One region of the Chryseobacterium amylolyticum genome, then DNA from elsewhere that is predicted to be linked to it. Evidence: riboswitches for the same ligand, from Rfam matches in the RefSeq annotation. Region 1 holds a riboswitch; each other region holds the start of a gene.
What was found. A riboswitch is a leader RNA that binds a small molecule or an ion and turns the genes downstream of it on or off. The one in region 1 is predicted to bind cobalamin.
Positions count from the first base shown of each region.

Region 2: linked by a shared signal. The riboswitch ahead of ACR1PO_RS11260 (TonB-dependent receptor) and the one ahead of ACR1PO_RS22135 (TonB-dependent receptor plug domain-containing protein) in region 1 are both predicted to bind cobalamin.
Region 3: linked by a shared signal. The riboswitch ahead of ACR1PO_RS04640 (acyl-CoA thioesterase) and the one ahead of ACR1PO_RS22135 (TonB-dependent receptor plug domain-containing protein) in region 1 are both predicted to bind cobalamin.

Region 1 covers NZ_JBPCHX010000011.1:30,229-34,397, reverse strand. Annotated here, with positions in the region: gene ACR1PO_RS22145 (AraC family transcriptional regulator) at 1-447, opposite strand, end outside; gene ACR1PO_RS22140 (T9SS type A sorting domain-containing protein) at 627-1,916, shown strand; cobalamin riboswitch at 2,052-2,229, shown strand; gene ACR1PO_RS22135 (TonB-dependent receptor plug domain-containing protein) at 2,261-4,087, shown strand; gene ACR1PO_RS22130 (YncE family protein) at 4,108-4,169, shown strand, end outside.
Region 2 covers NZ_JBPCHX010000003.1:568,969-573,137, reverse strand. Annotated here, with positions in the region: gene ACR1PO_RS11260 (TonB-dependent receptor) at 1-1,654, opposite strand, end outside; cobalamin riboswitch at 1,765-1,952, opposite strand; gene ACR1PO_RS11255 (transporter) at 2,046-2,993, opposite strand; gene ACR1PO_RS11250 (cytochrome-c peroxidase) at 3,006-4,055, opposite strand; gene ACR1PO_RS11245 (MbnP family protein) at 4,048-4,169, opposite strand, start outside.
Region 3 covers NZ_JBPCHX010000001.1:1,063,579-1,067,747, forward strand. Annotated here, with positions in the region: gene ACR1PO_RS04625 (endonuclease MutS2) at 1-198, shown strand, start outside; gene ACR1PO_RS04630 (ATP-binding cassette domain-containing protein) at 887-1,549, shown strand; gene ACR1PO_RS04635 (hypothetical protein) at 1,580-2,380, shown strand; cobalamin riboswitch at 2,415-2,594, shown strand; gene ACR1PO_RS04640 (acyl-CoA thioesterase) at 2,709-3,092, shown strand; gene ACR1PO_RS04645 (HD domain-containing protein) at 3,144-3,734, opposite strand; gene ACR1PO_RS04650 (XAC2610-related protein) at 3,736-4,169, opposite strand, start outside.

The DNA.
Region 1 (4,169 bases):
ATAACTGATAATTCTCTTAGACTGATTGTATAAACCCAGATTCTGATACTGATCAGCAAGGTTATAATCACCGAAGATCTGCATAAAATAAGAAAGATTATTGTGCAGGTCAGGATCTTCTTTTTGAGCAAAAATATTTACAGATTGTACATAATCACCTTTCATAGCAAAAGCCTGGGAAATAATATTCTGAAGGATCATTTTGTGTTCTGTATTCTGATCACTGACAAGAATTCCCTGAGTATAGCTGATACATTCGTCAGAATTCTGATAGAGTTTCAGAAATGCCTTATCTGCCAGGATAGTAAAGTCAGGACCGGATTGTGCATTGGTGATAATGGAAAAGCCAATGAAAATAACAAGGAGAATTTCTTTGCTATGATCAAATAATTTTTGAATGAATACTGGGTTGTTTGTGTTTTTTTGAATAATTCGGGTAAAATCCATATTCAAAATATTGTTTTCTTATATGTTTGATTATTAATATTTTAAAAATTATATTCTTTTGAAATTCACGAATTATGAAAGTCAATTTCTTTGGGTGTGGTAAATATTATATTAATATTGTTTTCACCAATTAAAAAATCTAAATATAATAAAATATGAAAAATTTTTACAAAATGTCAATGAAAATATTAACAGCTTGCCTTTTTCTGAAATTGGGTATTGTGAAAGCTCAGCTTACTGTAATAGGCCTGGGGAATTATAATGTAGGAGCTGTTTCAGATAATGGAGTAGTAAGCTTGCATACAAGTGCAGGAGCTATATATAAATGGAATGCATCGGGAGGACTTGTACAGATAGGTTCAATATCAAACGGATATCCTGCCGCGGGCAGAACCATAGTTTCGAATGACGGGACCAAGATCTCATCTTCCGTTACAAATGCTGCAACAGGTTTCAATGAAATCTCGACTTATGATGTAGCTACGGGCACATGGGTAAACAGGGGAGGGCTGGTTCCTGCCGGCTGGGATGGCAGTGTAAGTTCTACCTGGGGGATGACAGCTAATGGTAATACAATTGTGGGGCTGGGATTCCTTACGGCAGCTAACGCACATGCTGTGAAATGGGATGAAGTAAACGGAATGGTAGATCTGGGAAGTATTGTTCAGGGACGAAGCTCCAGGGCAAACGCAATCAATGCTTCAGGAACGGTAATTGTCGGATGGCAGGACGAATCAAACGGTACCAGGAGTGGTGCGAAATGGCAGGATGGAGTAGAAAGCTTTATTACAGATAACAATGGAAATAATGTTGGAGAAGCGGGAGGTATTTCCGCAGACGGAAGTACAATCATCGGTTCAGCCAATCCTAATCCCTATGTTTGGAATGCAGTAAGCGGACTTACTTATATTACGCATCCTAATGCATCATTCAGTTTCAAGGGAGGAGCAACAGGAATTTCAGGGGATGGAACTAAAGTTATTGGATATTACAGAGCATTCGGAGCGCCTCCAATGTCTGGCGAGGGTTTTATATGGACCTCTGCCACCGGAAGAGTTAATCTGAATGATTATGCGGTATCCTTAGGAATTGCCACCAATGGAGTAACGATGGGACTTCCTCTGGCTATTTCTCAGGATGGAAAGAAAATTGCCGGAATGGGTGTGAATGCTTCCAATCAAATGGTTGCTTTTTATCTGGATGCATCTGAATATTTATCTGTGAATGATGTGGTAAAAGAAAAAAACAGCATGGGTATTTATCCTAACCCGGTTACTGATATTCTATATTTTAAAGGGACAGGAAAAATAGACAAGGCAGAGATTTATAATTTGGTTGGACAAAGAGTGAAATCATTCAATACTGTAGAAGGACAAATTGATGTTTCATCCTTGTCAAAAGGAGCTTACATTCTGGAATATTCTGTGAAGGGAGAAAAGCAACAGACTTATAAATTTATCAAAAAATAACATATATAAATAGTAAAGTAGTGGGATGAATGGCTGTTTTCAATATTGAAAGCGGCTGTTCTTTTTTGTTTACATACCCAAAAGATAACATTTTTAAGGCGAAGCACGGTTTTTTGTTGAATACACATAAAAAACTATCTTTGCAAAAATTTTGGTTTCCAGTATTTTGGAATGAAAAGGGAATCGGGTGTAACTCCCGGACTGTCCCCGCAACTGTAAATCGCAACACAAGTTTCTGCAAAAAACCACTGTTTAGCAACGGGAAGGGGCAGAATGCGAAAGTCAGGAGACCTGCCAGGATTATAACAAAAAACATATTGCTTTCGGAGGAAAAGTAAAAAGGTATGGATATAAAAAGATCTTTAATACTGCTTTTTTCATCGTATGGTTGTTTTCTTTTTGGCCAAGAGAAAACCATTGACACTATTTATGTTTTCGACAACCAGATGAACAGGGTGAAACTTTTTCATCCCGTAAAAATAATTTCAGCAGAGGATGCTGAGAAGAACTCCAGCAACCTTTCGGAACTTCTGAGATTTCAATCACAGGTATTTATTAAGGAAAATGGCCGTGGCGCTGTTTCTTCACCTTCTTTCAGGGGGACTACCGCCCAGCAGACTGCATTTGTATGGAACGGAATTAATATCAATTCCAATTTTCTCGGACAGGGAGATATCAATAATATCGCATTGTTCGGATATGATCAGATCGGAATAAAAGCCGGCGGCGGAAGTGTTGTCTATGGAAGCGGAGCCATTGGGGGAAGCATTCACCTGAATAATACCCTCGATTTTAATAAAGGTTTCCATGGTTCTTTATTTTCTGAAGTGGCTTCCTTTAATACTTATAATAATTTTGTAAAAGGTTCTTACAGCAATGATAAGTTCAGCTTTAAAGCTTCAGGAAATTACTCCGTAAGTGAAAATGATTATAAGGTAAGTGACCTTAACTATGTCAACAGAAACGGGAATTATTACAATACAACGTTCAATGTAGGGGCATCCTATAGAATTACGAACGATCATAAAATTTCATGGCAGAGCCAGTTTTTTGATTCCTCACAGCATTATCCGGTGTATGAGGAAACAGGGACAAAAACTAAATATAAAACGCAAAGCGTAAGGAGCCTTCTTTCCTGGGACTGGAACAAAACAAAGTTCAGCAACTCTTTTAAGGCTGCCTATACAGAGGAGAATTTCCAGTATTTCGGTTCGTTGACCCAACCTAAATCCAGCAGTGGAACCGGGAAAAATTATATTTTTAAAAATGATTTCAATTATTTCCTGAATTCAAAATGGAATTTTAATCTGATCGGAGAGTTTCAGGTCAATAAAGGAGAAGGATATCAGAACGGAATATCCAGTGTCAGCAGAAATATAGGTTCCGTTTCAGGGCTATTGCGATATTTTGCAACGAAAGACCTGCGTTTTGAAGGTGGATTTAAAAAAGATTTTGTGGAAGATGTGAAATCACCGTTAATGTATTCATTCTCCGGAAAATGGAGCGCTGCAAAATGGTATGATGTGGGCATTAATGTCTCCAAAAATTTCAGATATCCGTCATTTAATGATATTTACTATGAACCGGGCGGAAATAAAGACCTGAGACCGGAAACCTCAACTCAGGTGGATATGACTAATGAGTTCAAAGTAGGAGATTTCAGGCTTAGCCTTTCTCCTTATTATATGAATATTACAGATCTTATTGTATGGCTGCCAACTGCTAAAGGGTACTGGCAGGCTTTTAATGTCAATAAAGCAGAATCTTACGGGCTGGAATCTCAGCTTTCTTTCAGTAAACAGCTTGGAAGTCATAAAATCCATGCAAATGCAGGATATTATTATGCAAAATCTATTGATAAAGAAACAAACATGCAGAGACCTTACGTTCCTATACACAGAGGAACGGTTAATCTGGATTATGAATATGGTTTCTTTAAATTTTTTACCCAGGCATTACTGAACGGGGTTACCTACACCACAAGTGATGAAAAAAGGTCAGAAGCTATAGATCCTTATTTTCTTTTAAATATGGGTGTTTCTGCAACCCTGGCAAAAAAGTATACCTTAGGGTTTAAAGTGAATAATCTAACCAATACATACTATAAAACCGTTTCTTTCAATCCTTTACCGAAAAGAAACTATAGCGTGTATGCAGCAATAAATTTTTAATAATTAAAATTGAATAAATTATGAAAATAACTAAACTTTTAACTGTATTATTTGCAGTGGTACTATTGTTTAATATGTCTTC
Region 2 (4,169 bases), on a different contig from region 1:
TAAGAGTTACTTTTCCCAGCTGAAGTTCTGTCTGTACATTCACATCAGCACCAATGATTTCAACCATTCCAAGGTTCATCATCAGCCAGCGGAACATGCTTCCGTTGGGAGCGGCTACAATTTTATCCTGTACTTTATTGTAGTAACCATCAACTTTAGCATAAAAGGTTTTAACGAGACGGTTGCTATAATTCTTCTGATAGGTAAATCCAAGATCATACTGGTTGGTAAATTCCGGCTTCAGGTAAGTGTTTCCGATATTGGTATAATAGAGATCATTGAAGGTTGGAAGCCGGAAAATCCGTTTATAGAATGCTCTGAGTGTCAGTTCCGGGATGATCTCCGGCTGATAGCTCATAAATACGGCTGGCGTCCACTCCCTGGCATCTCCCGGTCTTTTGTTTTTCCTTACTTCTTCAAATGTAAAAGTTCCTAAAAGGCTTCCCAGAATTTTGAACCTGTTCCACTGATAGGTTGTTGCCAACGCTACCAATGTGGTATAGCGCGTAGGATATGAAAAATTATCCAGATTGGCATCCAGATTATTGTACTGAAAATCCCCGCTCAGACTGACATCCCAGTTGGGTGTGATTGAATAGATATTGGATGAGGAAATATAAAACTCCCGTTGAATATAAGTGTTATCGGTATGAATGACAGACTGTGAGCGAACCGTATCCATAAAATGGGTATAATCGTATGCGAATTTTGCTTTCAGCTGTGTTTCAAATTTCGGGAACAGCTTTTTTCTCAGCTTGGCCTGTACAAAATAATTTTCATCAGAAAGTCTCGCTCCTCTTCCTCCAAAACGTCCGTTGACTATAGGTGCCGGCATTCCGCGGTCTGAAATATACCCATACCCTCTGATATTCCAGCTTCCGTTATTTAAAATTCCATTTAAAGAAGTTTCAAAACGTTTTGCCTTGATATCTGAGTCCTGTCTCCTGGCAATGGTATCATAAGCCTGCTGCCCGTCAGGATATTTCTTGGCATACCGAAATCTGTAAATTCCGTCACTCTGCATAAATTCTCCACTGAAGCTGGCAGAAACCCTTTCTGAAATCTTCTGCTCCAAACGGAATGACGGATTGAAAAGGTCTATGGAAGCACTTTTTGCTCTTATTGTAAGATTCGTTTTTCTTGTTCCTTTAAAAACAGGCGTTTTAGGCTGTAAATAAATAGACCCTGAAGAACCGAAATCTTTTGCCGGCTGAAAAATCTCACTTTTCTGACCGTTGTACAATGATATCTCTTCAAGATCATCCAAAGAGTATCTTCCGAGATCAACCAGTCCGTTCTGGGCATTTCCCAACTGAATCCCGTCATAAAAAACCCCTACATGCTGGCTTCCCATGCTTCGGATATTAATGGTTTTCAAACCACCCAATCCACCATAATCTTTAATCTGGACACCCGAAAAATACCGCAGCGCATCTGCTACAGAATGACTGTTCAGTCTTTCCAGCTGTTCGCCCTGTAAAGTTTGTGCAGGAAGGATTTCTTTGAAATTCTTTTTATAAAGGTTGATTCCTTTAATGGTTTCTTCCTGAAGACTGTCTTTTTTTCTGGTTTGGGAAAGCACAAGATGGGATGTTAACACCAGTATAGTGAAAACAGCTTTATAAATTGCAGAAGTAGTTAGTTTTGCCACCATTAGCTCATTTAGGGATAATGATGACGCTAATGGATATAAGAATACAAGGATAAAGCACAGCGGTCACTGCACAGAATCATTGATGTCCTAAGCTTTATTCCACGAAAGCGTCAAACGATTATTTTCTGGCAGGTCTTCTGACTTACTCCATTTTTGAAATCCTTCCCATTCCTGAAAACAGTGGATATTTTTCTTCAAAAACTTTGGTGCGGAGCTTACAGCAGCGGGTCTGTTCCGGATTTTCACCGGATTCCCTTTTAAGAGCTTTTTACGGCTCACCAAATTCCGGCAAAGATAAATAATTATTCCTAATACCCAACTAAAATCATGATTTATAAACAATTAAAGCTCCCGAAGGAGCTTTAACATGATTTCAACGAGGGTTTTCTTTTTAAATTCCAATATTCAGGAAAATACTGAATCTTGATTTGGCTTCAATATCTCCTCCCGCCAGATGAGTATACATCGGAAGCATGACTTCACTTCCCAGGCTCAGCTTTTTATAGGAAGCTTCAAAGCCTAATTTTCCGTACAAAGCACTTCCTGCTGTATTGGGCAAGGCTTCATCAAACTGTTTATTCTGTGCATACACTTCACCCTGCACTCCGGTTTTTACAGAAAAGATCGACTTTTCGTTTCCTGCAACCTGATAAAAACCTGTTGCGGCATAGTTCCATTGGTTTCCGAAACGGTAATTTTTCTTGTTCTCTGTTTTGATCGTATAGTCTGTATTGACCAATACTGCGACCTTATTCTTTTGAAATTTATAATTCAAAGCAGCCTGATAATCCCAGCTTCCGGTTCCCAGCTGAAAACTTGGATTGACACCGGATGCTCCTTTTTCATCAAATTTTCCCAGAGGAATTTTCACGCCTAAACCTCCGCTCAGGTGATGGAAATTATCTTTAGAATTCATCAGCTGGTAAATTCCCATCAGATTCATATCCCCTACTCCATTGATTTTGATATCTCCCTGCATGGTCCGTTTTTCATGGAAATGGAAGGGCAGACTTGCATAAACACTTAGTTTTTTAGTCAGTGGAACTTTCCCCCAAAGCTGTAAAGTATTGAAATACTGATCCTGCGTAAGGTCTTTTACAAATAAATTTTCTTTGGCTTTGTAATGTTGTGCAAAGTATTTGATTCCGATAAACTGTGGATTCAGCAAAGATTCAAAACCGGAAGAACCGTTTCCTGCTGCACAACCGCACGCATCACAATCATCATCAAAATCGAATCTGCTAAAAGTTTCCGGAGCAATATAAGCGCTGTCTCTTATGGCCTTCGCCTGATACTGATTCAACAGGATCAAACTTAGTATCATTATAATCTTCTTCATGTCTTCTGTAATTTATTCTGCAAATTTTGGATTGGAGATAAAACTTTTATCTGATAATGTTTTCAGGAACGCAATGATGGATTGTTTTTCCTGGCTGTTCATGGCAATTCCAACATGCCCGTTCTGTTTCAGCTGGGGATCAAGATTGGGATTATCTTCCACCTGATCTGAATAGAAATTGAGTACTGCCTCTAAGGTGTAAAATCTTCCGTCATGCATATAAGGAGCAGTATATTCCACATTCCTTAAGCTGGGGACACGGAATTTCATCCAGTCTGTCTGATTAAGGGTAACCCTGTAACGTCCGGCATCTTTGAATTCTGTATTGTAATACATTCCTGTATTTCGAAAACTTTCATCAGTAAACAGTTCTCCGCTATGGCATGAAGCGCATTTCTGTCTGAACAATACCATTCCCTGAGATTCTGCCGAAGTAAGCTGCTCTTTTCCCTGTCTGAATCTGTCATATTTTGAATCCGCAGAGATTAAAGAAGCCATAAACTGTGATAATGCTTTTAAAATTCTTTCGCCGGTAATGGTTTCATCTCCATAAGCTTCTCGGAACAGTTTTTTATATTTCTGATCATCTTTTATTTTCGAAATCGCTTCCGGTATAGAGCTGTCCATTTCATTCACATCTGTAATCGGGCTGATGGGCTGTTCATTCAGATTATGAATCACACCGTCCCACATATATCTTTTCAAAAAAGCCATATTCTGAATGGCTGGCGCATTCCGGATTCCTATTCTGTCATCCACGCCATGGCTTACGGTATGGCCGTGATGAGTAAAAGCATTTTCCTGGATATGGCAGAAACCGCATGAAATGGTATTATTCCTGGACAGCCTGCCTTCATAGAATAATTTTCGTCCCAGCTCCACTCCGTTTTTTGTCACCGGATTGGCTGATTGATCGAAAGTCATTTCCGGGAAATAAGACGGAAACTGCAGATTGTAGGCTTCGTCCTTTTCCAGCGGTTGTATCACCTCATCAGAACATGAAATAAAGCTTAATACGAATACAAGCAGCACCAGTATTGTTTTGATAAAAAAATTAATCATTGTGAACGTGGTCTACTTTGAACATTTTTGTAAGATTATTGGTAACGTCTACCAAATGCTGGTTGGAACCCATCAGCATGTCATTGGCTGTGGTAAGAGTAAGGGGTTTGTCTC
Region 3 (4,169 bases), on a different contig from region 1:
AAAATTGCTGAAACCAATGAAAAACTGGAGGAAAAACGTAAAACCGACCGTGCTGTGTGGATGAAAGTCGGGCAGCGTGTTCGTATTACAGGAAGCACCAGTGTGGGTACCATTGAGAAAATCTCACGTAATAAAGTGATCGTCAATTACGGCACTTTCAAAACCACGATTGACGCGGATGAGCTTGAGAGAATTTAATTAGTCTGAGGATTAATGTATGCAAATACAGAGAGCACTTTTCAGTGCTCTCTCTTTTTATTTATTTCTTAATGAATCTTTTAATTTTTCTCTTGTATAAAGGTTTTTAATATATTTGAATTCATAAAGTTGTTTAAACTTTACAAAACCGCAAAAGTCACAAAAGGGTTCATTCTAAATGCTTGAGTTCACTGAAGTAAGTTTAAAATGATATCGCAGAAAAGTTCACATAAGATGAAAATCAAAGATTTTCACAAAACTTAGGTGTACTTATTATGCATAAGGTCTGGTTCTGAAAAAACTGAAGTGTTTAAAACTTTTGTGCCTTTTGTGGTTTAAATAACGATTATAAAAGTTTAAACAACCAACCTCCATATATTAAATATCGGATACCTATTCTTAAAGTATTGAACATGGTCAGAAACTTTACTATTCTTTGGATTTTTTATAAAAAAACCCTCATTCCTACCTTGCTGTTTTCGTTACTTATTTCTTTTCTGCTCCCCTACAGAACTGAAACATTTGGATTAAGTTTTCTTTTAATTTTACCGGTTCTTCATTACTTTATGTACGAAGTAAGGTTTAAAAGCGAATATTATTTTTACGCTAATTCAGGATTTTCAAGAACTTTTCTTTGGACAGGAACGATATTATCAGGATTTCTTGTAAAAACTATAACACTGTTCTTATGAGTAAGCTTCATATTGATAGTGTAACAAAATCTTTCCATGAAAGGAAAATTCTGCAGGATATTTATATAGGATGCGAAACAGGGCAGGTTATAGGGTTATTAGGCAGAAATGGAAGCGGAAAATCAACATTGATGAACATTATTTTCGGCACTGAATATGGCGATACTCAGTTTATAAAATATGACAACACTATTCTGAAAAACATTTCCGACAGAAAAAACCGGATCTCCTATTTGCCACAGGAGCTGTTTCTACCCCAATATATAAAAATCAAAAACCTGATTCCCCTTTTTTGTAACCAAAAGAATACTGAATTACTTTTTAATTCAGAGTTTGTACAACCTTTTCTTCATGAAAAACCTAAAAACCTTTCCAAGGGTGAGCAGAGAATCATTGAAACCCTGATGATTATTTATTCTGAAGCGGATTTTATTTTACTGGACGAGCCATTTCATAGTCTTTCTCCTAAGGTTACTGAAGAACTAAAGAAAAATATACTTCTGGAGTCAGCCCATAAAGGATTTATTATTTCTGACCATAATTTTAAAGATGTTCTGGATATTTCTGAACTTATGTATCTGCTTTCAGACGGCCATCTGAAACAATTACAAGATTTAAATGAACTGCAGCGGTATAATTATCTTCCGAAAAGCATTTAATTTATATATTTGAAGGATCAAAAAATTTTCATGATGACTTTCATAAACAAAGCATTCTATTTATCTGCTTTCAGTATTTTTTCTTTAGCCTTTGTAAAGGGGCAGAATAAAGTTCCTTTCGGAGTGGTAAAAGCTGAAGAGGGATATGCCAATGTGCGGGTTCATAAAGACAATTACAGAAAAATTGTAGATAAGATCCGTATGCGCAAAGGTGATGTATTTGTTTATGTAAAGCCTGCTCCGGGAGAAACAGAATGGATCTGGATCAAATATCCCGAGAAACAGGATGATGACAAGCCGTTTGTGCGTTATGAAACTCTTGATAAAGAAGGAATGGTGAATAAAGAGCGTATTGCTTATATTGATCAGCTTCCCGCCTATACCCCTTCCAAATCTAAAAACGGAAGATCACTTATTTTCACCGACAATTCCGATCCTAAAATCCCTACTGCCCAAAGAAGCAAAGTGGTGATTGATATCTATCCTTCCAATGCAGGATACCGTAAAAAGGAAAAAGATGCGGAAGGAAAGCTCCTTACCATTGACAAAGTAAAACCCTGGGGAATCGGAAATGATCTTCCCGAAGGGATGACTGAAATCAAATCAATCAGGGTACAACAACCCGGAAGAGGTTCTGTTTTTGTAAGGGAAGCCATCAAAAACATGTTCCAGCCTACCATGGATTTTGAGAACGTCGGAGTAACTTCCCTTGATAACGATAATATTTTTCTTTATATGATCAACGGTTCAGGAGAAAGCAGATATACAACGCTGTGGACCATCAAGAAAGGAAGGGTAATCAGCCAGATTATTTTCCATAATCCGGAATAAATTCATTATTTTTGCATCCGAAAAGTTTTAATACTTATTCATCACAGAAATTGGTTCTGCATCACTGCAGATTAAAAGGGAACCGTGTGAAAATCACGGACTGTCGCGCAACTGTAAGTAACTGAAGTCTTTATCAAAGATCCACTGTGCGAGGCATGGGAAGGAGATAAATGATGTTACAAGTCAGGAGACCTGCCTTTTTCTTAACATGTAACTTTCGCGATCTGAAGTTGTATTGATCTGATGAATTGTTTCAGGAATTTCCAAAGTTCCTGTCATTGTTCTGTTGTTTTGATATCTCTCATTTCGCTTTAATTAATAATGATATATGACTACAGAAGAAAGAATTGAAGCATCCGAAACCAGAATCTTTAAAGCGGTTTTCCCTAACACAACCAATCATTACGATACCCTTTTCGGTGGTACGGCTATGCAGCTGATGGACGAAGTAGCTTTTATCACAGCAACCCGTTTTGCCAGAAAAAGAGTGGTAACGGTAAGCAGTGACAAAATCGATTTCAAAAAACCTATTCCTGCCGGAACTATTGTGGAACTGATCGGGAAGGTTTCATACGTAGGAAAAACCAGTATGAAAGTAAATGTTGAAATTTACACGGAGCAGATGTATTCCTACGAAAGAGAAAAAGCTATTGTAGGTGATTTTACTTTTGTAGCGATTGATGAATTCAAGAAACCAATTCAGATACTATAAATACTAAAAATTTCGGGCGGCCTCTGGCCGCCCGAAATTTTTTCATTGAAATTATTTCAAAACCTTTTCCGTTTCCAAACTTCTGTTCAGTAAAAGTTCAAAGGCCTCGCCCATTTCATCTGATGCCCTGCTGATCGCATTTTCAAGCATATTTCTGATTTGTCTTTCTGTGACTCCTGCTTCAGTCCAGCTTTTTCCCGCAGTATGGGAATTTAAGATAAACGGCATGATTCTGTCAATCCCGCAGGCGAAAATAGCATCCGGAGTCTTTTCTTCCTCAAACTCAAGCCATAGATTAAAGAACTCTGTACGTAAAGGTTCATCCAGAATCCCAAAGATCTTCTGGGCAGATGCCTTTTCTCTTTCAAACTTTCCTACCATTGCTTTTTCATCAAAAATAAAAGTATCTCCGGCTTCTATTTCAACCAGGTCATGAATGGAAAGCATCCTTATTACTCTTAGTAAATCAATATCTGCACGGTTTTTGGCATAAGGATAAAGGATCTGAGCCAGGATAATGATCTGCCATGAATGCTCTGCTGTATTCTCTCTCCGGGAATCGTCAGCATTGTAATTTCTTCGCTGCACATTTTTCAGAGCATCCACTGCCAGGATAAAATCGATTTCTTTCTGAATTTTCATCTTACTTTTTATTTTTGTTATACTGATCTGCCGGATATACCTTGGTTTTGGTAATCCATTTATTATTGATCTTTTCTTTCGTTATTACCCTTACCTGATCCTCATTGGTCATATCTTCCTCTTTTTCAAGCACCCTGTCCAGCCCTTTGTTCGGAATGACAGCATATTCTGTTGTAAAAAGCCTGCAGCAACCGGACTTACCGTAGGAAATAAGACGTTTGCGTTTGGCGTCTGTTTCAAAAAAATCAAAACCACTCGAGCCCAGGTCTGTAAGTTCTTCACTTTTCACAAATGCCATTCTTGTGCTGTTGAATACATACACATCATAAGAAGCCGAGCTGTAATTTCCCATATTCCCGTTTCTTATCGCCACATCTTCGGTTCCGTCAAAATTAAAATCATCTATAATGACTGAACGCTGGTCATTTGCCAGAG